One region of the Streptomyces sp. NPDC085481 genome, then DNA from elsewhere that is predicted to be linked to it. Evidence: predicted binding sites of a transcription regulator. Region 1 holds the regulator's gene; the other holds the start of a gene.
What was found. The regulator HrcA, encoded in region 1, represses chaperone genes, less so after heat shock. The targets are predictions, from matches to a motif close to TTNGCACTCNGNNNNNCNGAGTGCNAA.
Positions count from the first base shown of each region.

Region 1 (14,292 bases):
CGAATCCGCACGGAGCCCCACCGAATCCGCACGGAAGAGGGCGGCCCCGCGTGCTGCGGGACCGCCCTCGGCCGGTACGGGATGGGCTCAGCGCCCGTCGAAAGGGTGGCTCGACGCCGCTGAGGGGCCGGGGCTCAGCGCCCGTTGAACGCGTCCTTCAGACGCGAGAACAGGCCCTGCTGTCCCGGCTGGAACTGCCCCTGCGGGCGCTCCTCGCCGCGCAGCTTGGCCAGCTCGCGCAGCAGCCGTTCCTGCTCCGGGTCCAGCTTCGACGGGGTCGTCACCTCGACGTGGACGATCAGGTCGCCGCGGCCGTTGCCACGGAGGTGCGTGACGCCACGGCCGTGCAGCGGGATCGACTGACCGGACTGGGTGCCCGGGCGGATGTCGACCTCCTCGATCCCGTCGAGTGTCTGCAGCGGCACCTTCGTGCCGAGCGCGCCCGCCGTCATCGGGATGGTCACCGTGCAGTGCAGGTCGTCGCCGCGCCGCTGGAAGGTCTCGTGCGGGATCTCGTGGATCTCCACGTACAGGTCACCGGCGGGGCCGCCGCCGGGACCGACCTCGCCCTCGCCGGCCAGCTGGATCCGGGTGCCGTTGTCGACACCGGCCGGGATCTTGACCGTGAGCGTGCGACGGGAACGGACCCGGCCGTCGCCCGCGCACTCGGGGCACGGGGTCAGGACGACGGTGCCGAAGCCCTGGCACTGGGGGCACGGGCGCGACGTCATGACCTGGCCCAGGAAGGACCGGGTCACCTGGGACACCTCGCCGCGGCCGCGGCACATGTCACAGGTCTGGGCGGAGGTACCGGGCGCGGCGCCCTCACCCGAGCAGGTGGTGCAGACCACGGCCGTGTCGACCTGGATGTCCTTGGTGGTGCCGAAGGCCGCCTCGTTGAGGTCGATCTCCAACCGGATCATCGCGTCCTGGCCGCGCCGGGTGCGCGAGCGCGGGCCGCGCTGGGACGCCGTACCGAAGAACGCGTCCATGATGTCCGAGAAGTTCCCGAAGCCGCCCGCGCCGAAGCCGCCGGCACCGCCGCCGCCCGAGGCGGAGAGCGGGTCGCCGCCGAGGTCGTAGACCTGCTTCTTCTGCGGGTCCGAGAGCACCTCGTAAGCGGCGTTGATCTCCTTGAACCGCTCCTGGGTCTTCGGATCCGGATTCACGTCCGGGTGAAGCTCGCGGGCGAGCCGGCGGAAGGCCTTCTTGATCTCGTCCTGCGACGCGTCGCGGCGTACGCCGAGTACGGCGTAGTAGTCGGTGGCCACTTACGACTCCGCCAGGATCTGTCCGACGTAACGTGCCACTGCGCGTACCGCTCCCATCGTTCCGGGGTAGTCCATGCGGGTCGGTCCGACCACGCCGAGTTTGGCGACTGCCTCGCCGCCGGAACCGTAGCCGACCGAGACGACGGACGTGGACGTGAGGCCCTCATGGGGGTTCTCGTGCCCGATCCGTACGGTCATGCCCGATTCCTTGGCCTCGCCGAGCAGCTTGAGGAGCACGACCTGCTCCTCAAGGGCTTCCAGGACGGGCCTGATCGTCAGGGGGAAGTCGTGACCGAAGCGGGTCAGATTGGCGGTGCCGCCGATCATGAGCCGCTCCTCCTGCTCCTCCACCAGGGTCTCGAGGAGGGTCGCGAGCACCGTCGAGACGGTGCCGCGGTCCTCGATCTCCTCGAAGGACTCCGGCAGATCCTGCACCAACTGCGGCACGTCCGCGAAACGGCGGCCGACGACCCGGCTGTTGAGCCGGGCCCGCAGATCGGCCAGGGAGGTCTCGCCGAACGGCGCCGGGCAGTCGATCACCCGCTGCTCGACCCGGCCGGTGTCGGTGATCAGCACCAGCATCAGCCGGGCGGGAGCCAGCGACAGCAGCTCCACGTGCCGGACCGTCGAACGGGTCAGCGAGGGGTACTGCACGATCGCGACCTGCCGGGTCAGCTGCGCGAGCAGCCGGACCGTGCGGCCGACGACGTCGTCGAGGTCGACGGCCCCGTCGAGGAAGTTGTGGATCGCGCGCCGCTCGGGGGTCGACAGCGGCTTGACGCCGGCCAGCCGGTCCACGAACAGGCGGTAGCCCTTGTCGGTGGGGATGCGCCCGGCGCTGGTGTGAGGCTGGGCGATGAACCCCTCCTCCTCCAGGACCGCCATGTCGTTGCGCACGGTGGCGGGCGACACGCCGAGCTTGTGGCGCTCGGTCAGCGCCTTGGAGCCGACCGGCTCCTCCGTCCCGACGTAATCCTGGACGATGGCGCGCAGCACCTCGAGCCTGCGTTCGCTGAGCATCGCGCACCTCCAGCTGTCGATCCGGTTCCGGTTGCTCCGCTTTTGGCACTCGCCCTGTCCGAGTGCCAGGAATCCCCCGGCCAGTGTACGGCGGCGGACATCGCTCCTGGCAAGGAGGCGGGGTCGGCCGGGTCGTGCCCGATAGCGTCGCCGTATGGACGTCGATTGGGAAGAGCAGGGCTGGGAGCGGCTCGGGGAGGGTGTCGGCAGGCGCCGGCTGCCGGGCTGGGACGCCACGGTGGGCCTGGTGATCGGCCGGGACGCCGTGCTCCTGTACGACACGGGCGCCACGCTCGCACAGGGCGCCGAGCTGCGCGCCCAGGTGGCGGCCCTGACAGGGTCCCGGAGAGTGACGCATGTCGCACTGAGCCACCCGCATTTCGACCATGTGCTGGGCACGGCCGTCTTCGCGGGCGCCGAGGTCTTCGGGGCGGTGGGCGTGGACGCGCTGCTGCTGCGGGAGCGCGAGGCGCTGCGGGCCGACGCGGTACGGCACGGGGTGGACGGGCGGGCCGCGGCGGAGGCGGCCGAGGTGCTGGTGGCCCCGCGCCACACGGTCTCGGGCGAGTGGACCCTGGACCTGGGGGGCCGCCAGGTCCTGCTGGCCAACGTCGGCCCGGGGCACACGGGCCACGACCTGGTGCTGCTCGTCCCGGGCGAACGCGAGATCGTCTTCTGCGGCGACCTGGTCGAGGAGTCGGGCGAGCCCCAGGCGGGCCCGGACGCGATCGTCGCCCGCTGGCCGGACGCCCTGGACCGCCTCCTGGCCCTGGGCGGCGAGGACGCGGTGTACGTGCCGGGCCACGGCGCGGTGGTGGACGCCACGTTCGTGCGCACCCAGCGCGAGGAACTGGCTCGGCGCTTCGAGGTCTCCTAGGCCGTGTCCGGCCGACCCCCGAACGCTCCCCCGCCAGTGGGGACCTGACATGCCGCCAGGACGCCGTCTGCGACAGAATCGGTCCCATGCGCAGCTACGACCCGGACCTCACCCCGCCCTGGAAGCGCTCGGCGCCCGTGCCCGAGGTCCCGGCGGACCGCGATCTCGTCGTCGAGGAGGTCGCGACGGGCTTCTGCGGGGCGGTGATCCGCTGCGAGGCGGGCACGGTCACCCTGGAGGACCGCTTCGGCAAGCACCGGGTCTTCCCGCTGGAACCGCGCGGCTTCCTCCTGGAGGGCCGGGTCGTCACCCTGGTCCGGCCCTCGGGCCCCGCGCCCTCCCGGCCCAGCCGCACGGCCTCCGGCTCGATCGCGGTCCCGGCCGCGCGGGCGCGGGTCGCCCGGGCGGGCCGGATCTACGTCGAGGGGCGGCACGACGCCGAGCTGGTGGAGCGGGTCTGGGGCGACGACCTGCGGATCGAGGGCGTCGTCGTGGAGTACCTGGAGGGCGTCGACGACCTCCCGGCCATCGTCGCCGGCTTCGCCCCGGCCCCGGACGCCCGCCTCGGCGTCCTGGTCGACCACCTGGTGGCCGGCTCCAAGGAGTCCCGCATCGCCGCCCAGGTCACCTCCCCCGACGTCCTGGTCGTCGGCCACCCGTACATCGACATCTGGCAGGCCGTGAAGCCCTCCTCCCTGGGCATCCGAGCCTGGCCCACCGTCCCCCGGGGCCAGGAGTGGAAGACCGGCGTCTGCCGAGCCCTGGGCTGGCCCGAGAACACCGGCGCGGCCTGGCAGCACATCCTGGCGAGAGTGACCTCGTACAAGGACCTGGAGCCGGAGCTCCTGGGCCGAGTCGAGGAACTGATCGACTTCGTGACGGCGCCGTAGCGGCCGCCGGCGCTCCGCCGCGCGCTCCGCCGTCCCTTTGTGCCCCAGGACCCGCGGCGCCTAGTCGACCAGGTCCCGCACCACCGCGTCCGCGAGCAAGCGCCCGCGCAGCGTCAGCACGGCTCGCCCCTCGGCGTACGGGACCGGGTCCAGCAGCCCGTCGCCCAGGGCCCGCTCGGCCGCGCCCAGACCCGCCGGCTTCAGCAATCCCAGCTCGACCCCCTCGCGCAGCCGCAGCTCGAGCAGCACCCGCTCCACCCGCCGGTCCTCCTCGGACAGCACCTCCCGGCCCGCCCCGGGCGACCGCCCCTCGCCCAGGGCCGCCGCATACGCACCCGGATGCTTGACGTTCCACCACCGCACACCGCCCACATGGCTGTGGGCGCCCGGACCGGCGCCCCACCAGTCGGCGCCGCGCCAGTACAGCTCGTTGTGCAGGCAGCGGCCGGCATCGGAGGTGGCCCAGTTGGACACCTCGTACCAGTGGAAGCCCGCCCCGGACAGCGCCTCCTCTGCCATCAGGTACCGGTCGGCGTGGACGTCGTCGTCGGTCATGGGTATCTCGCCGCGCCGGATGCGCCGGGCCAGCTGGGTGCCCTCCTCCACGATGAGCGCATAGGCGCTGACATGGTCGGGTCCGGCGCCGATCGCCGCGTCGAGGGAGGCCTGCCAGTCGTCGTCGGACTCTCCCGGCGTGCCGTAGATCAGGTCGAGGTTGACGTGCTCGAAGCCGGCCGCCCGCGCCTCGCCGACGCACGCCTCGGGCCGGCCGGGGGTGTGCGTGCGGTCGAGGATCTTCAGGACGTGCTGCCGGGCGCTCTGCATGCCGAAGGAGATCCGGTTGAAGCCGCCCTCGCGCAGCTCGGCCAGATACGCGGGGTTCACCGACTCCGGGTTCGCCTCGGTCGTCACCTCGGCGTCGTCGGCGAGCCCGAACTCGTCGCGGATCGCGCCCAGCATCCGTACGAGATCGCCCGCGTCGAGCAGCGTGGGGGTGCCGCCGCCGACGAAGACGGTCCGCACCGGCCGCGGGTCGTCGCCGAGGACCTTGCGGGCGAGCCGTATCTCCTCGACGACCTGACCCGCGTAGTTGTCCCGGGAGGCGAGCACGCCGCCGGCACCGCGCAGCTCGCTCGCGGTGTAGGTGTTGAAGTCGCAGTAGCCGCACCGGGTGGCGCAGTACGGCACGTGCAGATAGAACCCGAGGGGCCGCTCGCCGGCCCCTTGCAGGGCGTGGGCGGGCAATGACCCGTCCTCGGGCATGGGCTCACCATCGGGCAGTACGGAAGGCATGAAGCCATTGTCCCGTACCGCCCGAGGTAACCGCCGAGCCTGTGGATAACCTCTCGGCCCGCGGCCGGCCAGCGGGTCAGGCCTCCCGCGCGCCCTGGTACATCTCCTCGATGAGGTGCTGGTAGGTCCGCTCCACGACCGGCCGCTTCATCTTCAGGCTGGGCGTGAGCTCGCCGTGCTCGACGTCGAGGTCGCGCGGCAGCAGCCGGAACTTCTTGATCGTCTGCCAGCGCTGCAGGCCCTCGTTGAGGCGGGCGACGTAGCCCTCGACGAGCTTCTCGGCCTGCGGGGAGGCCACGACCTCCGCGTAGGACTTCCCGCCGAGCCCCTGCTCGGCGGCCCAGCCGAGGATCGCGGGCTCGTCGAGGGCGATGAGCGCGGTGCAGTAGTTCCGGTCGGCGCCGAGGACCACGATGTTGGAGACGAACGGGCAGACGGCCTTGAACCGGCCCTCGACCTCCGACGGGGCGACGTACTTGCCGCCCGAGGTCTTGAACAGGTCCTTCTTGCGGTCGGTGATCCGCAGATAGCCGTCGGCGGACAGCTCGCCGATGTCGCCGGTGTGGAACCAGCCGTCCGGCTCCAGGACCTCGGCGGTCTTCTCCGGCAGGCCGTGGTAGCCCTCCATGATGCCGGGGCTGCGCAGCAGGACCTCGCCGTCGTCGGCGATGCGGACCTCGGTGCCGGGCAGCGGCTTGCCGACGGTGCCGGTGCGGTAGGCCTCGCCCGGGTTGACGAAGGAGGCGGCGGAGGACTCCGTCAGGCCGTAGCCCTCCAGGATGTGGATGCCGGCGCCGGAGAAGAAGTAGCCGATGTCGGGGGCGAGGGCGACCGAGCCGGAGACGGCGGCGCGCAGCCGGCCGCCGAAGGCGTCCCGGAGCTTCTTGTAGACGAGCGCGTCGGCGACCTTGTGCTTGGCGGCGAGGCCGAAGGGCGCGGAGGCGGTGCCGGTGCGGCGGAAGTTGTCCTGGGTGACCTTGGCGTACTCGCGGGCGATGCCGGCCGCCCACTGGAAGATCTTGTACTTGGCACCGCCGCCCTCGCGGGCCTTGGCGGCGACGCCGTTGTAGACCTTCTCGAAGATGCGCGGGACGGCCGCCATGTAGGTGGGCTGGACGATCGGCAGGTTCACGATGATCTTGTCGATGCGGCCGTCGACGGCGGTGACGTGCCCGACCTCGATCTGACCGGAGGTGAGCACCTTGCCGAAGACGTGGGCGAGCGGCAGCCACAGGTACTGGACGTCGTCCTTGGTGACGAGCCCGGTGGCGGCGATGGCCTTCGCCATGTACGACCAGTTGTCGTGCGGGAGGCGGACGCCCTTGGGGCGGCCGGTGGTGCCCGAGGTGTAGATGAGGGTGGCCAGCTGCTCGGGGGCGATCGCGGCGACCCGCTCCTTGACGGCCTCCGGGTGCTTCTCCAGGTACGCCCTTCCGCGCGCCTCCAGGTCGGCGAGGGTGAGCACCCACTCGTCGTCCGTGTCCGCGCCCTCGGGGTCGATCACGACGACGTGGTGGAGCTGGGGCAGGTCGGCCCGGCGTTCGACGGCCTTGGCGAGCTGGTCGGCGTTCTCGGCGATCAGCACGCGGGAGTCGGAGTCGGAGAGGATGAACGCCGACTCCTCGGCGTTGGTCTGCGGGTAGATCGTGGTGACGGCGGCACCGGCGCACATCACGCCGAGGTCGGCGAGGATCCACTCGACCCGGGTCGAGGAGGCGAGGGCGACCCGCTCCTCCGGCTGGACGCCCAGGTCGATGAGGCCGGCGGCGATCCCGTAGACCCGCTCGGCGGCCTGCGCCCAGCTGAGCGACTTCCAGTCGTCGGGGCCCTGGCCGGAGGCGGCGACGACCGGGTATCGGTAGGCCTCCGCGTCCGGGGTCCGCTCGACGCGCTCAAGGAAGAGAGTCGCTACGGACGGCGGCCGATTCTCGATCAGGGTCTGTGTGTCGCTCACGACGTCCTCCGGGCGGCGGCGGTGCCTTCTGGCGGTGCGATCAGGAGTTTGCGTAACTAACTGGCGAGTAACCTTCGAGCGGGATCAGAGTAGATGGCCGAAGAGCGACGCGTAAGAGGCTGCGGCCCGAGGCTTGGTTCCCGCTTCATAACGAACAGGCCCCCGCACCGACGGTACGGGGGCCTGCCACGCGTGCGCGCTCCGGGCTACTTCTTCTTGCCTGCGGATTCGTCGCTCGACAGGACAGCGATGAAGGCCTCCTGCGGGACCTCCACGGAGCCGACCATCTTCATCCGCTTCTTGCCTTCCTTCTGCTTCTCCAGCAGCTTCCGCTTACGGGAGATGTCACCGCCGTAGCACTTGGCGAGGACGTCCTTGCGGATGGCGCGGATCGTCTCGCGGGCGATGACCCGGGAGCCGATCGCAGCCTGGATCGGCACCTCGAAGGCCTGCCGCGGGATGAGCTCGCGCAGCTTGGCGACGAGCCGCACGCCATAGGCGTAGGCGGCGTCCTTGTGGGTGACGGCGGAGAACGCGTCGACCTTGTCGCCGTGCAGCAGGATGTCGACCTTGACCAGGCTGGAGGCCTGCTCGCCGGTGGGCTCGTAGTCGAGCGAGGCGTAACCGCGCGTCTTGGACTTCAGCTGGTCGAAGAAGTCGAAGACGATCTCGGCCAGGGGCAGGGTGTAGCGGATCTCGACCCGGTCCTCGGAGAGGTAGTCCATGCCGATCAGCGTGCCGCGGCGGGTCTGGCACAGCTCCATGATCGCGCCGATGAACTCGCTGGGGGCGAGGATCGTGGCGCGTACGACGGGCTCGTACACGTCGCTGATCTTGCCCTCGGGGAACTCGCTCGGGTTGGTGACCGTGTGCTCGCTGCCGTCCTCCATGACCACGCGGTAGACCACGTTCGGGGCGGTGGCGATCAGGTCGAGACCGAACTCGCGCTCCAGCCGCTCACGGATGACGTCGAGGTGGAGCAGCCCCAGGAAGCCGACGCGGAAGCCGAAGCCGAGCGCGGCGGAGGTCTCCGGCTCGTAGACCAGCGCGGCGTCGTTGAGCTGGAGCTTGTCGAGGGCCTCGCGGAGGTCCGGGTACTCCGAGCCGTCCAGCGGGTAGAGGCCCGAGAACACCATCGGCTTCGGGTCCTTGTAGCCGCCGAGGGCCTCGGTGGCGCCCTTGTTCAGGGAGGTGATCGTGTCACCGACCTTGGACTGGCGGACGTCCTTCACACCGGTGATGAGGTAGCCCACCTCGCCGACGCCGAGACCGTCGGACGGCGTCATCTCCGGGGAGGAGACACCGATCTCCAGGAGCTCGTGGGTGGCGCCGGTCGACATCATCTTGATGCGCTCGCGCTTGTTGAGCTGACCGTCGACGACACGTACGTACGTGACGACACCCCGGTACGAGTCGTACACGGAGTCGAAGATCATCGCGCGGGCGGGGGCGTCGGCGACCCCGACCGGGGCCGGAACGTCACGGACCACGCGGTCGAGGAGCGCCTCGACGCCCATGCCGGTCTTCGCGGAGACCTTGAGGACGTCCTCCGGCTGGCAGCCGATGAGGTTGGCCAGCTCCTCGGAGAACTTCTCCGGCTGGGCGGCCGGCAGGTCGATCTTGTTCAGCACGGGAACGATGGTGAGGTCGTTCTCCATCGCCAGGTAGAGGTTGGCGAGGGTCTGCGCCTCGATGCCCTGGGCCGCGTCGACCAGCAGGATCGTGCCCTCACAGGCCGCCAGCGAACGCGAGACCTCATAGGTGAAGTCGACGTGTCCGGGGGTGTCGATCATGTTCAGGATGTGCGTGTCGCCCTGAGCCGGCCCCTCGGTCGGCGCCCACGGCAGACGGACCGCCTGGGACTTGATCGTGATGCCGCGCTCACGCTCGATGTCCATCCGGTCGAGATACTGGGCGCGCATCTGCCGCTGGTCGACCACACCGGTCAGCTGAAGCATCCGGTCGGCAAGCGTGGACTTGCCGTGGTCGATGTGCGCGATGATGCAGAAGTTGCGGATCAGAGCCGGGTCGGTTCGGCTCGGCTCGGGCACGTTGGTAGGAGTCGCGGGCACGCAGGGTTCTCGTCTCGGGCGATGTTCAGAACGGATACGTAGGCTCCATCGTCCCATGACTGCGGTCCGGTGCTCGGTTTGGGCGGTGTGGAGAGCGGCTGATATCGTGGACAGCTGTGTCTCGTGCGCCCTCTCAGCCTGCGCGGCACATCCTGAAGGAACATCGAACCTGTAAAGGCTCTTTTCGTGGCGAACATCAAGTCCCAGATCAAGCGGAACAAGACCAACGAGAAGGCGCGCCTGCGTAACAAGGCCGTCAAGTCGTCGCTCAAGACCGCGATCCGCAAGGCCCGCGAGGCTGTCGCCGCCGGCGACCTCGAGAAGGCCACTGTGGCCGCTCGTGCCGCCTCGCGTCAGCTCGACAAGGCTGTCTCGAAGGGTGTCATCCACAAGAACGCCGCCGCCAACAAGAAGTCGGCGCTGGCCACCAAGGTTGCCTCCCTCCAGGGCTGAGCTCTGATGTGAACGGCCGCACGGGACCCAGCGGGCCCTCTCTTCCGCTCCCGCCCGGCCACCCCGGCCTCGTACGCGAGACGCGTTCGCCACGCGGGTACGAGACCACCAGCTTGTACGACGAAGGCCCCGTCGCCTCCTTCCCCAGGAGGCGACGGGGCCTTCGTCGTACGTCGTCCTCTGCGTAGGCTCGGCGCGTGACCGACTTCCTGCCGCTCCTCGTGACCGCCGCGGCGCTCGCCGGAGTGCTGGGCCTGCTGACCCGCCTGGCCGTCGTGGTGCGCCGCCGGGGCACGGCGGGCGCCGCGATCACGGCGGCGATGGCCGCGCACGACGAGGCGTTCCGGATCACGGCGCACGAGTCGTACGTGGAGGTCCAGGCCCAGGCCGAGCGCAAGGCCCCCCTCCTGTCACCAGACGGCCCCTGGAGGAAGCGCGCCCCGCTTCCGCCCCGGCCACGACGGCCGCGCCTCCTCACCCGTGTGGCGCGACGCACGGGACTCGCGGGACTCACGGGCCGCAGTGGCCGGCGCGGCGGCCGAGGGCCCCACGACGTCTGACCGCGCGGCGTCCTGAGGCCCCGGTCTCAGGCGCGGCGCAGGCGGGCGGCGCGGGCGATGGCCACGACGGCCTTCTCCAGGGCGTACTCCGGGTCGTCGCCGCCGCCCTTCACGCCCGCGTCGGCCTCCGCGATCGCCTGCAGGGCGAGGGAGACGCCGTCGGGGGTCCAGCCGCGCATCTGCTGGCGGACGCGGTCGATCTTCCACGGCGGCATGCCCAGCTCGCGCGCGAGGTCGGCGGGCCGGCCGCCGCGGGCGGAGGAGAGCTTGCCGATCGCGCGGACGCCCTGGGCGAGCGCGCTGGTGATCAGGACGGGTGCGACGCCCGTCGACAGGGACCAGCGCAGGGCCTCCAGGGCCTCCGCCGCGCGCCCCTCGACGGCACGGTCGGCGACGGTGAAGGAGGAGGCCTCGGCGCGGCCCTTGTAGTAGCGCCCGACGACCGCCTCGTCGATGGTCCCGTCGACGTCCGAGGTCAGCTGTGCCACCGCGGAGGCCAGCTCGCGCAGGTCACTGCCGATGGCGTCGACCAGCGCCTGGCACGCCTCGGGCGTGGCCGAGCGCCCGAGCGTCCGGAACTCCTGTCGCACGAAGGTCAGCCGCTCCGCCGGCTTCGTCGTCTTCGGGCAGGCCACCTCCCGCGCTCCCGCCTTGCGTGCCGCGTCGAGGAGTCCCTTGCCCTTGGCGCCGCCCGCGTGCAGCACCACGAGGGTGATCTCATCGGCTGGCGCGTCGAGGTACGCCCTTATCTCCTTGATCGTGTCCGCCGGCAGGTCCTGCGCGTTCCGCATCACCAGGACCTTCCGCTCGGAAAAGAGCGAGGGGCTGGTCAGCTCCGCGAGGGCGCCGGGCTGGAGCTGCTCGGGGGCGAGGTCGCGGACGTCGGTGTCGGCGTCGGCGGCGCGGGCCGCCGCGACCACCTCCCGGACCGCGCGGTCGAGCAGCAGGTCCTCCTGGCCCACGGCGAGCGTGACGGGGGCGAGGAGGTCGTCGGGGGAAGACTTTCTGGTGGCCATCGCGATCCAGCATCCCACGGGGCACCGACAGCCGGACCATCGTCGAGAATGTGCACGTGAGCGATGTGAGACACGTACTGGTACTCCCCGACCGCGACGCGGCCGAGGAGGTCGCCGAAGCCCTTCCCCAGCAGTTCGCGGTCACCGAGGAGCCGCAGCTGTTCCGGGACGCGCTGGCCGGTGAGGACGACGCCGAGGACGCCCAGTGGCTCGTGGTGGTCGAGGACCCGGAGGGCCGGCTCGACCCGGCGGCCCTGGACGAGCTGGCCGCCGCGTACGAGGGCTGGCTGGAGGCCCCTTAGGCCTCGTTCCGGCCCCCGCTCACGCGTGGGACGGGGCGGGCTGCTGCTCCGGCAGCTCGCGAAGGCGGGGCAGCGGCGAGGGCAGCACCCACAGCACGGCGAGGACGGCCCCGGCGGTCGCGAGCCAGAGCGTGGGCCGCAGCCCGAGTGCCGTGCCCAGCAGTCCGCCGGCGAGTGCGCCGAGCGGGCGGAAGCCGTGGTTGAGCGTCCGGTACGCACCCGTCACGCGGGCCCGGATGGCGTCCGGAATCAGCGCCATCTGGAACGATCCCGCGGCGACGTCCGCCACCATCACCCCGGTGCAGGACAGGAATTCGGCGGTGAACAGCAGCCCGACGACCATCGGCAGCGGCCCGTCGGCGAGGGGTATCAGGATCAGCGGCAGGGTGAAGCCGATGAAGCCGGCCACGAGGGACGGCCCGATGCCGATCCGCCGGACCACCGCCCCGCTGCACGCGGCACCGATCAGTCCGCCCACGGCCCCCGCCGCGAGCACCGCGCCCAGCACGCCAGCGCTCAGGCCGAGTTCGGTCGTGGCGTAGAGCACGAAGAGGGTGTGGAACATGTAGTTGAAGAACTGGACCGTGCCCGACGCGGCGAACAGCGCGCGCATCGAGGCGTCCCGCACCACCCAGCGCAGCCCCTCGGTGAAGTGCCCCTTCTCGACCGGGGCGGGAGCGGGCTCGACGGGACTGATACGGGCCAGGTATCCGGCCGAGACCAGATACGTGAGCGCGTCCGCGAGCAGCGCGAAGGGCGCCGTGAGCAGCTGCACCAGCACGCCGCCGATCCCGGGACCGGCCAGCCAGGCCATCGAACGGCTCCCGTTGACCAGCGAGTTCGCCTGCACATAGCGCTCGGTGGGGACCAGGGCCACGAACAGCGTGGTGTTGCAGGCCTCGAACAGCACGCTGAGCGCTCCGACCCCGAAGGCCACCGCGTACAGCTGCCCGAGCGTCAGCATGTCGAGCAGGTACGCGACGGGCAGGGTCAGGAGCAGCGCCGCCCGGGCGAGGTCGGCCGCGATCATGGCGCGCCGCCGCCGGGCCTGCCGGTCTGACCAGGCGCCGAGCGGCAGGTTGAGCAGCAGCGCGGGCAGCAGCTCGGCCGTCTTGAGCCAGCCCATCTCGGCGGCGTCGGCCCCCAGGACGAGCACGGCGGCGAGCGGGAGCGCCATCAGGGAGATCTGGTCGCCGACGAGGGAGACGGTCTGCCCGGTCCAGTAGCGCCGGAAGGACCGCTCGCGCAGCAGCTCGGGTATGCGTTCGGCGACCGCCATCGGTCAGTCCTCCTCGTTGCCGGGGACCTCGCGGTCCACGAAGGCGATGCGCAGGATGCCCACGGGCCGGGCGCCCTCGGGCCGCAGGGCCGGATCGGCCTCACGGTCCTCATAGGGCCGCAGCAGTTCCTCGATCCGCCGCCCGAGGCCGGTCAGCTCCTCGGGGGTCAGATGGAGCAGCGAGTCGCCGAACTGCTCGGCCTCCCGCCACTCCCGCGGCAGGGTGTGCCGGCTCCCGACGGCCCGTAGGACCCGCTGGAAGTACAACTCGATCGCCGCCGCGCTGAGCGCGTCCGCCGCCTGGGCGACCGCGGCGTCCTCGCTGTGGTCCGGCCACTCGGTGAACTGGGCCGTCGCCCGCCAGGGCTTTTCCCGCCCCTTGCCGCCGGGGGCCTGCTCCACCAGCCCGTACTTGGCGAGTATCCGCAGGTGGTACGAGCAGCTGGCGACGGACTCGCCGGTCAGCTCGGCCGCCCGGGTGGCGGTGAAGGGCCCGCTGCTGCGCAGCAGACCCACGAGCGTCATCCGCGTCGGATGAGCGTAGGCCCGCAGGGCGCGGGGGTCGGTGAGACGAATGCTGCGAGACTGCTCGGACATGATGTAAACATATCTTTAGAAAGACTCCTTTACAAGCACTCCTTTACAAGCGTTTCCAGAGCAGGGCCTGCACCGGTCACGACGGCTTGGTGTGCGCCGCGAGCTCCCCTCCGGCGCCGGTCACGACGATCGCTCCGTCCCGGTCGGTGCTCAGCACCCGCGCCCCGCCGTCGCGCAGCGCCCCGACGGTCAGCGGCGAGGGGTGCCCGTACGGGTTGTCCCGCCCGGCCGACACCAGCGCGAGCCGCGGCCGGGCCGCCCGTATCAGGCCGGGGTCCTGGTAGGCCGAGCCGTGGTGGGCCACCTTGAGCACGTCCACCGGCGGCAGCGCGGGGTGGGCCCGCAACAGGGCCTGCTGGGCCGGGGGTTCCAGGTCCCCGAGCAGCAGCAGGGTCACCCCGCCCGCGGTGCGGACGAACAGCGTGACGCTGGCGTCGTTCGGCCCCGACTCCGCCGATTCCCCACTCTCCCCCGCACCCGCCGCACCTGGATCGGCCCGCGGCCACAGCACCCGCCACTCCAGCAGGCCGAGCCTGCGCCGCTCGCCGGCCCCGGCCCGCACCAGGGGCACCCCCGCCGCCGCGGCCGTCCGCCGCACGAACTCCGCCTGCCCCCGGGGCTCTTCAAGGCCGGTCGTCTGGATCGCGCCCACCGCCCGCCCGCGCAGCACCCCGGCCAGCCCTGCCACATGGTCCGCGTGGAAGTGGG
Region 1 covers NZ_JBITTJ010000001.1:830,254-844,545, forward strand. The annotation lists gene dnaJ (molecular chaperone DnaJ) at 135-1,271, opposite strand; gene hrcA (heat-inducible transcriptional repressor HrcA) at 1,272-2,291, opposite strand; gene ACIGEZ_RS03880 (MBL fold metallo-hydrolase) at 2,446-3,168, shown strand; gene ACIGEZ_RS03885 (DUF3097 domain-containing protein) at 3,255-4,058, shown strand; gene hemW (radical SAM family heme chaperone HemW) at 4,119-5,351, opposite strand; gene ACIGEZ_RS03895 (AMP-dependent synthetase/ligase) at 5,428-7,305, opposite strand; gene lepA (translation elongation factor 4) at 7,512-9,377, opposite strand; gene rpsT (30S ribosomal protein S20) at 9,564-9,830, shown strand; gene ACIGEZ_RS03910 (hypothetical protein) at 10,028-10,390, shown strand; gene holA (DNA polymerase III subunit delta) at 10,417-11,406, opposite strand; gene ACIGEZ_RS03920 (hypothetical protein) at 11,463-11,708, shown strand; gene ACIGEZ_RS03925 (MFS transporter) at 11,728-12,987, opposite strand; gene ACIGEZ_RS03930 (winged helix-turn-helix domain-containing protein) at 12,991-13,584, opposite strand; gene ACIGEZ_RS03935 (ComEC/Rec2 family competence protein) at 13,661-14,292, opposite strand, start outside.

Region 2 (14,292 bases), on a different contig from region 1:
TCGTCTCCGCCTTCGAAGCGCAGAATCCCGGGGTCAAGGTCCAGGTCCAGATCGAGTCCTGGAACGACGTCGACCGCAAGGTCGCCGAGCTCGTCAAGGCCGGCCAGGCCCCCGACATCGCCCAGATCGGCGCCTACGCCGACTACGCGGCCGCCGGCCAGCTCTACGCCGCGGACGAGCTCCTGTCCATCCGCGTCCAGGCCAACTTCCTCGCCCCGCTCGTCGCGGCCGGCGAGCACAAGCGCACCCAGTACGGGCTGCCCTTCGTCGCCTCGACCCGGCTGCTCTTCTTCAACGAGGAACTCTTCGACAAGGCCGGCATCGACGAGCCCCCGACCACCTGGGACGAGCTCGCCGCGGCGGCCGTGAAGCTGAAGAAGAAGGACGTCCCCTACCCCTTCGCGCTGCCGCTCGGGCCCGAGGAGGCCCAGGCCGAGACCCTGATGTGGCTGCTCAGCGGCGGTGACGGCTACACCGACGCGACCGACCACTACAAGATCGACTCCGAGGCGAACATCCGCACCTTCGAGTGGCTGCGGACCCACCTCGTCGCCGAGGGCCTCACCGGCCCGGTCGCCCCCGGCAAGCTCAACCGCAAGGACGCCTTCGCCGCCTTCGCGCGCGGCGAGGTCGGCATGCTCAACGGCCACCCGTCGCTGATGCAGGAGGCCGAGAAGAAGGGCGTCAAGGTCGGCAAGATCGCCCTCCCCGGCGTGGACGGCAAGGCCAGGGCCACCATGGGCGTCGCCGACTGGATCATGGGCTTCAGGCAGAACGGCCACCGCAAGGAGATCGGCGCGTTCCTCGACTTCGCCTTCAGCGACGAGAACGTGCTGAAGTTCGCCGGCGACAACGACCTGCTGCCCGCCACCGTCACCGCCTCCGCGCGTATGGAGTCCGAGCCGGAGCACGCGGCCCTCCGCGAGTTCCTCCAGGCGCTGCCCGACTCGCAGCTGCCCCCGGTCGGCAAGACGTCCTGGGCGCAGGTCAGCGGCACCATCAAGAAGAGCATCGGCAAGGCGGTCGAACCGGGCGCCAAGCCCGCCGAGGTCCTCGGCCGGATCGCCCGCGAGGCGACGGTGGCGGAGAACGCCGAATAAGTTGGTCTGTATGACCAGTGAACTCGGGGAGCGCGAGCAGGCCGTCCTGGCGCTGGAGCGCCGCTCCTGGCCGGGCCCGGGCGCCAAGGAGCGGGCCGTCCGCGAACAGCTCGGCCTCTCCGCGACCCGCTACTACCAGCTGCTCAACGCCCTGCTCGACGACCCGCGCGCCCTGGCCCACGACCCGGTCACGGTCAACCGGCTGCGCAGGGTGCGGGCGGAGAAGGAACAGCGCCGCTGAGTTCGCCAAGGCCTCAGGGGGGCGCACCTGCGCGGATCGCGCCGCTGACGCGGACGGCAACCCTCGGTAGGGTCGTGGGCATGGTCAGCAGCCTTCCGCACCCGACCACAGCCGCCGGACGCGACGGCCTCGCCGCACTCCTCGCGCGGCCCGAGAAGGCGGTCGTCGCCCTCGACTTCGACGGGACGCTCGCCGAGATCGTGCCCGACCCGGAACGGGCCCGCGCCCACCCCGGCGCCGTCCCCGCCCTGGCCGCCCTGGCCCCGCGGGTGGCCTCCGTCGCCGTGGTCACCGGCCGCCCGGCCGGAGTAGCCGTACGGTACGGGGGCTTCGCGGGCGTCGCCGGCCTGGAGCACCTGGTCGTCCTCGGCCACTACGGCGCCGAACGCTGGGACGCCGTCACCGGCACCGTCCACGCCGCCGCTCCCCACCCGGGCGTGGCCTCGGTCCGCGCCGAGCTCCCCGGCTTCCTCGACCGCATCGGCGCCTGGCCCGGCACCTGGATCGAGGAGAAGGGCCGCGCCGTCGCCGTCCACACCCGCCGCGCCGACGACCCGCAGGGCGCCTTCGAGGCCCTCAAGGGCCCCCTCGGCGACCTGGCCACCCACCACGGACTGGTCCTCGAACCGGGCCGCATGGTCCTGGAACTGCGTCCCCCGGGCATGGACAAGGGCGTCGCCCTCGCCGAGTACGCCCGCGAGATCGGCGCCGAGTCGGTCCTGTACGCGGGCGACGACCTGGGTGACCTCCCGGCGTACGCGGCCGTCGACAAACTCCGCTCCAACGGCACCCCCGGCCTCCTCGTCTGCTCCGCCTCCGCCTCCGAGCAGGTCCCCGACCTGACCGACCGCGCCGACCTCACCCTCGCGGGCCCGGCAGCGGTCGTCTCCTTCCTGGCGAGCCTCGCGCAGGCCCTGGGGCGGGCGGAAGGGGCGTAACGGCCCGCTGCGGCCTCAGGACCGCAGGGCCTCCAGCTGGGACAGGAACCAGCGTTGGGGCGGGAGGGCCGTGGCGGCCGCGGCGAGGCGTTTGGTGCGCTCGGTGCGGTCGGCGGGGGGCATCGACAGGGCGCGGTGGAGGGCCTCGGCGGTCTCCGTCACGTCGTAGGGATTCACCGTGAGCGCGTCCTTGCCGAGCTCCTCGTACGCGCCCGCCTCGCGGGACAGGACCAGGGCGCAGCCGGCCTCGGAGACGACGGGGATCTCCTTGGCGACCAGGTTCATGCCGTCGCGGACCGGGTTGACCAGGGCGACGTCGGCGAGGCGGTAGGCGGCCAGGGAGCGGGTGAAGTCGTCCTGGACGGAGACCAGGACGGGGGTCCAGTCCGGCGTGCCGAACGCGTCGTTGATCCGGTCGGCCAGCTCGCGCACCGCCGTCGTGTACGAGCGGTAGACCTCCAGGTCCTGGCGGGAGGGGTAGGCGGAGGCCAGGTGGACGACGCGGTGCTGCCATTCGGGGTGGGTGGTGAGGAGCTCGCGGTAGGCGAGCAGGCCGCGCAGGATGTTCTTGGACAGTTCGGTGCGGTCGACGCGGACGATGGTCTTCCGGTCGCCCACCTCGGCGCGCAGGGCGGCCAGGCGTTCGTCGACCTCCGGGCGGTGGGCGAGGGACAGCAGCTCGTCGCCGTCCACGCCCAGGGGGTACGCCGCCACACGGGTGGAGCGGTCCGCGCCGCCCTTGCGGTGCTTCACGCCGCGCCACGGGTCGCTGGAGCGCAGGAACGGCTCGGCGGTGCCCTCGGGGCCGTCGATCTGCGCGCCGGACAGGAAGGACGTCGCCCATCCCCAGGTGTGGAAGCCCAGCTCGTCCGCGCCGAGCATGCCCCACAGCAGCTCCTCGCGGACGTCCTCCGGCAGCAGCCGCAGGTACTGGGGCGACGCCCACGGCGTGTGGGTGAAGTGGGCGATCCGCAGGTCGGGGCGCAGCTCGCGCAGCTGCCCCGGGACGAGGGCCAGGTGGTAGTCCTGCACGAGGACCGCCGCGCTGTCGTCCGCCGCCTCGGCCAGGGCCTCGGCGAAGGCGTGGTTGTAGGCGCGGTAGGACTCCCAGCGGCGGCGGAAGGCCGCGTCGAAGACGGGCTCGCGCGGGATGTCGTAGAGGTGGTGGTGGAGGAACCACAGCACCGAGTTGGCGATGCCGTTGTACGCGTCGGCGTACACGTCAGGGGCGATGTCCAGCATCCGGACGCCCGTCTCGGCGACGCCGCGGCGGACGGCCTCGCGGTCGCCGTCGCCGAGCGCCGCGCACACCCAGAGCCCGTCCTCCGACGAGATCGCGCTCAGGCCCGAGACGAGCCCGCCGCCGCCCCGCCGGGCTTCGAGCTCTCCGTCGTCCCGCACGGTGTACGAGACCGGGCCACGGTTCGATGCCACGAGGACAGAAGCCATATCGCGAACCTAGCCCGTCACGTAAACGCTCAAACGTACGGATTCAAGACAGTCGCCGGATCCGTCACGGGACCGGCGCCGGATCGCTCACTGGTTCCGCCACTGGTCCCGTCGGCCCCGTACGGCCGCCAGGGCCACCACGCCCGTCGCCGTGAGCGCCAGGCCCAGCGCGCCGAGCAGCCATCCCGTCTCCGTCGTGAAGTGCATGAGACGGAATGTAGGCAAAGACGACCATCGTCCGGTGTCACGCCACGCTGCGGCGCCGGTACTCCGCGATCTCCGCCATCGGCGGCCGCTCCTCCGTGTCCACCGCGTACGTCCTCGGCGTGAACCCCTCCTCGCCCCGCTCGAACTGGGTCAGCCGAGGCCGCACCAGATGCCCGCGCGAGAGCCGCAGCTGAGCCGTCCGGTAGATCGCCGCCGCCATCCGGCCGAGCGCCTGGCCGTCCTGGTGCCGGTGCTTGCGCACCCCCACGTCCACCTGCGCGAGCGCGTCCAGGCCGACCGTGTGCAGCGCGTCCACGAGGAGGCCCAGCTCCACTCCGTAACCCACCGGGAACGGCAGCCGTTCGAGGAGCGAACGGCGGGCCGCGTACTCGCCGCCGAGCGGCTGGACGAAGCCGGCGAGCTGCGGCCAGTGCAGGTTCAGGAGCGGGCGGGCCACCAGTTCCGTCACCCGGCCGCCCTGACCAGGGGCGTCGCCGAGCGGGCGGTCGTACATCGCCTTCACGAACTCCACGTCCGGGTCGGTGAGCAGCGGCCCCACGATCCCGGTGACGAAGTCCGCCGAGAAGTCCCGCAGGTCCGCGTCCACGAAGCACACCACGTCCCCACCGGTCACCATCAGTGACCGCCACAGGACCTCGCCCTTGCCGGCCACCGCCGGTATTCGGGGCAGGATCGCGTCCCGCGCCACCACCCGGGCCCCGGCCGCCGCCGCCACCTCCGCCGTACGGTCCGTGGAGCCCGAGTCGACCACCACCAGCTCGTCCACCAGCGGCACCGCCTCGGTCATCAGCTCCCGGCGGATCGCGGAGACGATCGCGCCGACCGTCGCCTCCTCGTTCAGCGCAGGCAGCACCACACTGACCGTGGTCCCCCGCTTCGCGGCGAGAACCCGCTCCAGCGGACGGTCGGCCACGGACCAGGACCGCCGGGACAGCCAGCGCTCCACCTCTTCCAGCAACGTGATCTCCATCTCGCGGATCGGACGACCGTCTCGCCCGTCCAGGGCTTCGGTTACAGTCTTGAACAACGCGGATGCCCGATGCATGTCGGGGTGCCGCCCGCGTCACACAATCGAATACCGCTCATCCAGAGGGGCAGAGGGAAACGGCCCGTTGAAGCCCCGGCAACCCTCCAGTCGGTTTGTCTCGTCCTCCAGCGAGGCCCCCGGCTAGGGAAGGTGCCAAATCCGTCTCATGGCGAAATGCGCCATGAGGAAGATGAGGAGAAAGGGCCTCGCCTCCATGGCTGTACAGACTGTCGCCACCCCCGCCACCGTCGATCTGGGTCCCGCGTCCGGGCTTTCCTGTCGCGAATGCGGTGAGTCCTTCCCGCTCGGCCCGATCTTCGCCTGTGAGCTCTGCTTCGGCCCGCTCGAAGTCGCGTACGAGCTCCCCGCCGGCGACCCCGAGGCGCTGCGCAAGCAGATCGAGGCCGGCCCCGCCAACATCTGGCGCTACGCCCCGCTGCTGCCCGTCCCGGCCGACGTCGCCGAGAAGCCCAACCTGAACCCCGGCTGGACCAAGCTCGTCCAGGCCGACAACCTCGCCCGCGAGATCGGCGTCGAGCCCGGCAAGCTGTTCGTCAAGGACGACTCCGGCAACCCGACCCACTCCTTCAAGGACCGGGTCGTCGCCCAGGCCATCGAGGCCGCCCGCGCCTTCGGCTTCACCACCCTGTCCTGCTCCTCCACCGGCAACCTGGCCGGCGCCGTCGGTGCCGCCGCCGCCCGGGCCGGCTTCCGCTCCTGCGTGTTCATCCCGCACGACCTGGAGCAGGGCAAGGTCGTCATGGCCGGTGTCTACGGCGGCGACCTGGTCGCCATCGAGGGCAACTACGACGACGTCAACCGCTTCTGCTCGGAGCTCATCGGCGACCCGCTCGGCGAGGGCTGGGGATTCGTCAACGTCAACCTCCGCCCGTACTACGGCGAGGGGTCGAAGACCCTCGCGTACGAGATCTGCGAGCAGCTCGGCTGGGTCATCCCCGACCAGCTGGTGATCCCGATCGCCTCCGGCTCCCAGCTCACCAAGATCGACAAGGGTCTGCAGGAGCTCATCAAGCTGGGCCTGGTCGAGGACAAGCCGTACAAGATCTTCGGCGCCCAGGCCGAGGGGTGCTCCCCGGTCTCCGTCGCCTTCAAGGCCGGCCACGACGTCGTACGGCCCCAGAAGCCGAACACCATCGCCAAGTCGCTGGCCATCGGCAACCCGGCCGACGGCCCGTACGTCCTCGACATCGCCCGCCGCACCGGCGGCGCCGTGGAGGACGTGAACGACGAGCAGGTCGTGGACGCGATCAAGCTCCTCGCGGAGACCGAGGGCATCTTCGCCGAGACCGCGGGCGGCGTGACCGTCGGCGTCGCGCGGAAGCTCGTCGAGAACGGTCTGATCGACCCCAGCCTCACCACCGTCGTCCTGAACACCGGTGACGGCCTCAAGACCCTGGACGCCGTGGCCGACAGCTCACAGGCGACCGCCACCATCCGCCCGAGCCTCGACGCGTTCCGCGACGCCGGCCTGGCCCACTGACCGGCTCACTGAAAGGTTCGTGAACACATGGCCGTCAACGTCCGCATCCCCACCATCCTCCGCACCTACACGGGCGGCCAGGCCGAGGTGAAGGCCGAGGGTGGCACCCTCGCCGAGGTCATCGCCGACCTGGAGAAGAACCACGCGGGCATCGCCGCCCGCGTCCTGGACGACCAGGGCAAGCTGCGCCGCTTCGTCAACGTGTACGTCAACGACGACGACGTCCGCTTCGAGCAGGGTCTGGAGACCGAGACGCCGGACGGCGCGGGCGTCTCCATCATCCCGGCCGTCGCCGGCGGCTGCTGAGTCGTCCCACGCCGGAGTCCCCGGAGTCCCGGGAGTCCCGGAGTCCCCGGAGTCCCGGAGTTCTCGAATATCCGAAGCTCCCAGAATTGCCCCTTCCGCTATCAGAAGCGGAGGGGGCAATTCTGCATGGTTGAGCGCGGTAGAGTTGGGGAAGTCCCCTCCGCTGCTCATGCCAGGCGCATATGAGAATGCGTCGGTGCGCGACAAGATGCAGCCAAAGTGCCCGTGCCTTGTGTACCTTCTGCGCACTTTGCCGGGCCCGACTTGCCCGGGAATTCAACGGATTCTCCCCAATTCCCCTTTCCGGCGTGCCCAGAATTCTCGTCCGATTGACCTGTTGCAGAGGGCAGTTGGGCAGATACATTCAGCCGCGGTCGACGCGTTCCGGCGCAGGGTCTGACCCGGGTCCGCGAAGTGCGGTCCCGCGCAAGGGCCAGTAATAGGGGAGTTAGGCATGGCTCAGGGCACCGTCAAGTGGTTCAACGCGGAGAAGGGCTACGGCTTCATCGCGGTCGACGGTGGTGCGGATGTTTTCGTCCACTACAGCGCGATCCAGATGGACGGTTACCGCACCCTCGAAGAGGGTCAGCGGGTCGAGTTCGAGATCTCGCAGGGCCAGAAGGGTCCGCAGGCGGACATGGTCAAGCTCGCCGTCTGAGCGCGGCGCGATCGGCCACCGACGCACTTCCGTCGAGGGGCCCGCATCCCGACCAGGGATGCGGGCCCCTCGCGCGTCCTGTGCGGCTACCCCCCAGCCTGTCGATCTGCGGGAGTCGCTCGCCCCCGCCCCTCGCCCGACCGCCACCCCTCGTCGATGTCCCTTCGGGACGCTTGCACTCTCCTGGGTCGAGTGCTAATCATTGGCGTTAGCACTCTGAAGGTGAGAGTGCTTACGAGGATCGGGCAGACGAGGCCCGCGGCCAGGTGGGGCAAGGAACCACAGGGCCCGCGGACCGTCCGTCGCGGGCGTCGGCGCGGTCCAGGAGCGTTATCCACCCCATGTCCGGGAGGACCACTTCACATGGCCAAGATCATCGCGTTCGACGAGGAGGCCCGGCGCGGTCTCGAGCGCGGCATGAACCAGCTCGCTGACGCCGTCAAGGTCACCCTCGGCCCCAAGGGTCGCAACGTCGTCCTCGAGAAGAAGTGGGGCGCCCCCACGATCACCAACGATGGTGTCTCCATCGCCAAGGAGATCGAGCTCGAGGACCCGTACGAGAAGATCGGCGCCGAGCTGGTCAAGGAAGTCGCCAAGAAGACGGACGACGTCGCCGGCGACGGTACGACCACCGCCACCGTTCTCGCCCAGGCGCTCGTCCGCGAGGGCCTGCGCAACGTCGCCGCCGGTGCCAACCCGATGGCCCTCAAGCGCGGCATCGAGAAGGCCGTCGAGGCCGTCTCCGGCGCCCTGCTCGAGCAGGCGAAGGACGTCGAGACCAAGGAGCAGATCGCCTCCACGGCCTCCATCTCCGCCGCCGACACCCAGATCGGCGAGCTCATCGCCGAGGCGATGGACAAGGTCGGCAAGGAAGGCGTCATCACCGTCGAGGAGTCCCAGACCTTCGGTCTGGAGCTGGAGCTCACCGAGGGCATGCGCTTCGACAAGGGCTACATCTCGGCGTACTTCGCGACCGACATGGAGCGCATGGAGGCGGCCCTGGATGACCCGTACATCCTGATCGTCAACTCCAAGGTCTCCTCGGTGAAGGACCTGCTCCCGCTCCTCGAGAAGGTCATGCAGTCGGGCAAGCCGCTGCTGATCATCGCCGAGGACGTCGAGGGCGAGGCCCTGTCGACCCTGGTCGTCAACAAGATCCGTGGCACCTTCAAGTCCGTCGCCGTCAAGGCCCCGGGCTTCGGCGACCGTCGCAAGGCCATGCTGAACGACATCGCCATCCTCACCGGCGGCACGGTCATCTCCGAAGAGGTCGGCCTCAAGCTGGAGAACGCGGGCCTCGACCTGCTGGGCCGCGCCCGCAAGGTCGTCATCACCAAGGACGAGACCACCATCGTCGACGGTGCCGGTGACAGCGAGCAGGTCGCCGGTCGCGTGAACCAGATCCGCGCCGAGATCGAGAACTCCGACTCGGACTACGACCGCGAGAAGCTCCAGGAGCGCCTCGCGAAGCTGGCCGGCGGCGTCGCCGTCATCAAGGCCGGTGCCGCGACCGAGGTCGAGCTCAAGGAGCGCAAGCACCGCATCGAGGACGCCGTTCGCAACGCGAAGGCGGCCGTCGAGGAGGGCATCGTCGCCGGCGGTGGCGTGGCCCTGCTCCAGGCCTCCTCGGTCTTCGAGAAGCTCGAGCTGGACCTGAACGGTGACGAGGCCACCGGTGCCGCGATCGTGAAGCTGGCCCTGGAGGCCCCGCTGAAGCAGATCGCGATCAACGCCGGCCTCGAGGGCGGCGTCGTGGCGGAGAAGGTCCGCAACCTGCCGACCGGTCACGGCCTGAACGCCGCGACCAACGAGTACGTCGACCTCATCGCCGAGGGCATCATCGACCCGGCGAAGGTCACGCGCTCGGCGCTGCAGAACGCGGCCTCCATCGCGGCCCTGTTCCTCACCACCGAGGCCGTCATCGCCGACAAGCCGGAGAAGGCCTCCGCGGCCGCTCCGGGCGGCATGCCGGGCGGTGACATGGACTTCTGATCCCCTCGGGGATCGGTGGTTCATCGCTGAACGCGACCGAGGGCGGCACCCCCAGTGGGGGTGCCGCCCTCGGGCTTTGTCAGCCGGTTCTCCGGACGGTGTCAGCGGACGTCGACGTAGTCCGCCACGCCCGACGCCTGGAAGTGCGTGCCGTCGGCCACGTAGACGAGGTTGTACACACCGTCACCCGTCGCCTTGTGCTTCAGCGCCACGTTGCCGTTGGAGGCGGTGTTGCCCTTGGCGACCGTGATCCACTTCGAGGTGCCCTTGGCCCGGAACACCAGCTGGACCTGCTTGTAGGCCAGCGGCTTCCAGCCGCCCGCGTTGTGCTGGAGCGTGCCCGTCACGGTCACCGTCGAGCCCTTGCGGACGGGCTCGGGGGCCGCGTTGACGTTCAGGATCCGGGTCTCGGTCCGGACGATGTAGAACGGCTTGCCCACGGACTCCGCGTACTGGTCCGAGGTGAGGTGCCGCAGCCGGAACCAGCCGCCCTTGCTCCACACGGCGATGCCGAAGGAGGAGCGGACGTCGGAGTAGAAGCTGGTCGAGCCGACCTTCTTCCAGCCCGTCTGCCCGTCGGGCGACTGCTCGAGCAGCACCGTCTGGGAGGACGACCCGCCCGACCAGCGCTCGTACGGGGAACGCAGCTGGCCGTACACCTTCAGGCGCGCGTCGGGCGCGAGCGAGTAGCCCGTGGTCGTGGTGCGCGAGTCGAGGGGCATGACGAGCGTGCCCTGGACCGGCGAGAAGGCCTGGAACAGGTCCGCCGACTCGACGGTCCAGCCCGAGGCGTTCGGGCCCGCGGCGGCGACGAGCTTCGCGGTGTAGTTGCCGTCGGCGTCGGTCCGCACCGTCTGCGGGAACGAGACGGCCTCGTGGTAGTAGTCGTGCGGCGCGCCGAGGCGCACCCGCACCGGCTGGTCCGCGAGCGGCGCCCCGCCGTTCTCCGGGTCGGTGACCCGGCCGGTGATGGTGACGGTCTCGCCGCTCACCGCGCGCGCCTTGTCGGCGGTGGCGGTGACCGTCATCTTCCTGGCCTGCCACTCGCTGAAGTAGCGCCAGTCGGTGGCGGTGCCGTGGACCTCGGCGCTGTCCTCGGCGAACGAGGCCCGGTACGACTCGTAGGCCCGCGTCGCCGGGATCGGGGCGCCGGCGAACTCGCCGGTGTCCGTGGTGAGCGCGGACTGTGCCGGGCCCTCGTCCGGGGTGGAACGCTGGTACGAGACCGAGCGCCCAGGCAGCGGCACGATGTCGCCGGAGCCGGGCTGGACACCGGTCAGCTTGCCCTGCGGGCGGATGCTCGGGTCGTTCCAGCCGGGGGTGCCGACGGCGAAGCTGAGCAGCGGCCGCAGGGTGAAGTCCAGCGTGCCCGCGCCGGTGCGGGTCACCGTGTTGCCGAGCGAGTCGGTGGCGGTGACGTCGATCGCGTACTTGCCGAGCGCCGGGATGGTGCCCTGGTCCTCGGTCAGCTTGAGCGTGGCGTCCGCGGGCAGCGTGAAGGTGCCCGGGGTGGACTGGAGCAGCGCCGGGATGTCGGCGAGGACGGTGTCGCCCTGGCGGACCTTGGCGGAGACCGCGGTGACGGTGGCCTGCGGGGCGTCCGTCCACGCGGTCACGCGGAAGCTGCCGCGCTGGTCGGCCTGGGTGACGGCCCGGCCGACGCCCACCGGGGTGGGCGTCGGGGCGGGCTCGTCGGCGAGGGCGGGAGCGGCCGCGACGCCCAGGGTGAGCGCCGTGACGAGGGAGACGGCGGAGAGCCGCCGGAGGTCAGAGCGTCGGAGCTCCGGGCGCCGGGACTCCGAGCGTCGGAGATCAGAGCGCATCGACATAGATGGTCCTCGACTCGCTGTAGAAGAAACCGTTCTTGGACTGGAGGTACAGCCCCCATGAGCCGTCGCCGTAGTTGGTGGCGCGGAAGTTGAAGTTGCCGGCCGAGTTGGTCGCGACGTCCTTCTTGACCCAGTACCAGCTCGAGTCGCCCCTGGGCTTGAAGACCAGCGTCACCTTGGCACCCGGCATGGCCTTCCAGACGCCGTTCACCTTCTGCTGGACGAGACCCTTGACGGTCATCGACGAGCCGGTGCGGGGCCGGGACGGGGTGATGGAGACGTTGACGATCCGGGTGGGCGTACGGGCCAGCCGGACCGGGGTGCTGGTCCGGGCGAAGAAACGGTCCGTCTCGGGGTGGTAGATCCGGTAGAGGGCGTTGTCGAAGCCCCAGACCTGGAACGAGTAGCTGCTGCAGTACGAGGTGGCCTGTGCCTTCATGTCGTGCCACGTGCGGCCGTTGTCCAGGGACACCTGGAGGGCGACCCAGTCGATCTTGTCGTAGCAGGTCACCGACGCGTTGGTGGCCAGACGGCCGGTCGCGGTGAGCCTGCCGAACTCGTCGAGGGTCATCCGGGCGTCGGCGTACCAGAAGTGCTGCGGTACGGCGATCCTGGCGAGGTCGTACGGCCGGTCGTTGCCCTTGCCGTAGTACACGGAGGGACGCAGGCCGGTGTAGACGCCGGTCGTCGAGTACTGGGCCCGGGCCAGGTACGAGAAGGAGCCGTCGGCGAACGTGCCGCCGGAGCCGATCTCGTTGCGCACGGCCGTGTCGTAGCCGAGCGGCTCGGTGCCGGTGGAGACGACCGGCGCGCCGCCGAAGGCCTTCCAGCCCTCGGCGGTCAGGCGTTCGACGCGGCCGGTGACCTTGACGTCGGTGTTCGCGTTGACGCGGTACTTGCTGGTGTCCGAGGTGATTCGGTACGTCAGCTTCTCCACGCCCACGGCGGGCACCGGGCGCGCCTCGTCCGGGTCCACGTCGGTGCCGGCCGTGACGACGGCCGTGCCGCCGGAGATCTCGGCGTTCGGGGTGACCGGCAGCGAGAAGGTGCCGTCGGCGGCCGTGGTGGCCGTGGCGATCTTCGTGCTGGTCGCGGAGTACGCGTCGCGCAGGTTCAGCGTGACCTTGACCGAGGTTCCCTCGGCGGCGGGGGTGCGCTCGCCGGTGGCCGGGTTCCAGGTGGTGGCCGTACCGGACAGGACGACGTCCCGCTGGTCGTAGCTGGTGGTCTTGCGGTCGAAGGCGACCGTGGAGACACCGGTGTGCAGCTTGTAGCCGAAGGACCCGCCGGTCCAGTGCTCGACGATGCCGCCGGGCAGGCGGTAGTCGACGGCGAGCGGGTAGTCCCCGAAGGCGGTGCCCTCGGGGAGCTTGATCGCCGCGTCGGTGGTCCAGGCGTTGTAGGCCGTCGACGTGAGCTCGTCCGTCGTGGCGAGCACGGCGGCGTCCGGGGCGCTGGAGGCGAGGACGCTCACCTTCACCCAGAGCGCGTTGGACGGCAGCCCGAGGGTCAGCCGGCCGTCGTCGTGGGTGACGGTCTGGCTCACGGTCGCGGCGTACGCGGTCGGCGCCGCGACGATGACGGGCAGGGCGACGCCTGCCGAAAGAGCGAAAACGGTTGCCGCACGTACCAAGGCATGCGGCAGCGTGCGCGTAGAGCGCATCTGAGGGACCCCCCACAGGTCGGAAAGGCGGCGCGTTGGATATCGCAGGCCGCGTGGGAGCACGATAGCGCCTCAGGGTTGAACGTGTTCACTCGATTCCCTGTTCGCCCCTGTTCGCACGGAGAGTCGGTCAGGGCGATCCTGGGAGGAGGGGCGGGAAAGGCAGACGGCCGAGGTCGCGGCAGAGGCAGACGGGAGAAATTCCGATGATCACTCTCCTCACGACACCCGCGGAACGCGAGCTGGTCATCACCCGCACCTTCGACGCCCCCGTGGAACGCGTCTGGGAGGCCTGGACCCGCCCCGAGCACGTGCGCGAATGGTACGGAGTCGCCGCCCTGACCATGTCCGTCTGCGACATCGACCTGCGCCCGGGCGGCGCGTGGCGCTGGGGCCAGCGGGCCCCCGACGGCCAGGAGATCGTCTTCTCGGGCACGTACGAGGAGATCGTCCCGTCCGAACGCATCGTCTACACGGAGATCTTCGAACAGATGCCGGACGGCGAACCGGTCCGCGTCATCCTCACCTTCGACGCCACTCCCGACGGCGGCACGGCCCTGACCAGCACGTCCTTCTGGCCCTCCACGGAGGTCCGGGACCAGGCGCTGGCGGCGGGGATGGAGTCGGGGGTGAAGGAGCAGTACGACCGGCTGGCGAGGTATCTGGAGACGATGTGACGGGCTGCCGCCGCCGGCTCAGTACGGGTGCCGGCGGAGCAGGGCCCGGGCCATGGGCTGCCCGGTGCGGCGGGCGTAAGCCGTCCGCTCCTTGACCTCGCGGAGGGTGCGGGGGCGCCAACCGGGGCCGCCACAGCAACTCTTGTGGAACCGGATGCCCGCGTTGAGCACGACGGACAGCGCGCGCCAGGCGTCCGTGTCACGGCGCCGGGGCGGGGCGAAGGCAGAGCCGGCATGGATCATCGCCCGCGCGCAGCGCGGACAGCGCCGCTCGCGCTCGGGCCCGTACGGCTGCTTGTACGAGGCCCGGCAGGGCAGGCAGACGTACGAGGTCTTGGCATGGCTCATGCGGGCAGGCTAGAGCCCCAAGGGCCTGGCGGGCCATGGGATTTCGGCGGCCACCGGCCTATTCGGGGGCGCGGCGGGCGGGCCGCGGTGTGCGAGTACGTCAGCGGCTGACGTCCGGCAGGTCCGCGCGCCGGAACAGGCCCGTCCAGAGGAAGGGCTCGCCGAAGCGGGCGGAGGTGGGCGGCTCGGCGTGCATGCGGCGGAGAGCGAGTTCCTCCAGGACGGTGGCGTCCGTGAAGAGGGTGCGGAGCGACGTGGCCGTGTAGGCGAGGCCGCCGTGGAGGGAGGCGTCGCGGTAGAAGGCGGGGTCGGGGAGTTCGGAGCCCATGCCGTCG
Region 2 covers NZ_JBITTJ010000019.1:922-15,213, reverse strand. The annotation lists gene ACIGEZ_RS30740 (extracellular solute-binding protein) at 1-1,100, shown strand, start outside; gene ACIGEZ_RS30735 (DUF3263 domain-containing protein) at 1,111-1,341, shown strand; gene otsB (trehalose-phosphatase) at 1,422-2,279, shown strand; gene ACIGEZ_RS30725 (trehalose-6-phosphate synthase) at 2,295-3,728, opposite strand; gene ACIGEZ_RS30720 (glucosyl-3-phosphoglycerate synthase) at 3,973-4,914, opposite strand; SAM riboswitch class I at 5,036-5,180, shown strand; gene thrC (threonine synthase) at 5,174-6,484, shown strand; gene ACIGEZ_RS30710 (MoaD/ThiS family protein) at 6,512-6,790, shown strand; gene ACIGEZ_RS30705 (cold-shock protein) at 7,245-7,448, shown strand; gene groL (chaperonin GroEL) at 7,812-9,440, shown strand; gene ACIGEZ_RS30695 (hypothetical protein) at 9,542-11,263, opposite strand; gene ACIGEZ_RS30690 (hypothetical protein) at 11,253-12,815, opposite strand; gene ACIGEZ_RS30685 (SRPBCC family protein) at 13,139-13,609, shown strand; gene ACIGEZ_RS30680 (deoxyxylulose-5-phosphate synthase) at 13,628-13,957, opposite strand; gene ACIGEZ_RS30675 (class I SAM-dependent methyltransferase) at 14,058-14,292, opposite strand, start outside.
Region 2: a site for HrcA is predicted at 7,621-7,647, ahead of groL (chaperonin GroEL). Genes of this name have one in related genera too.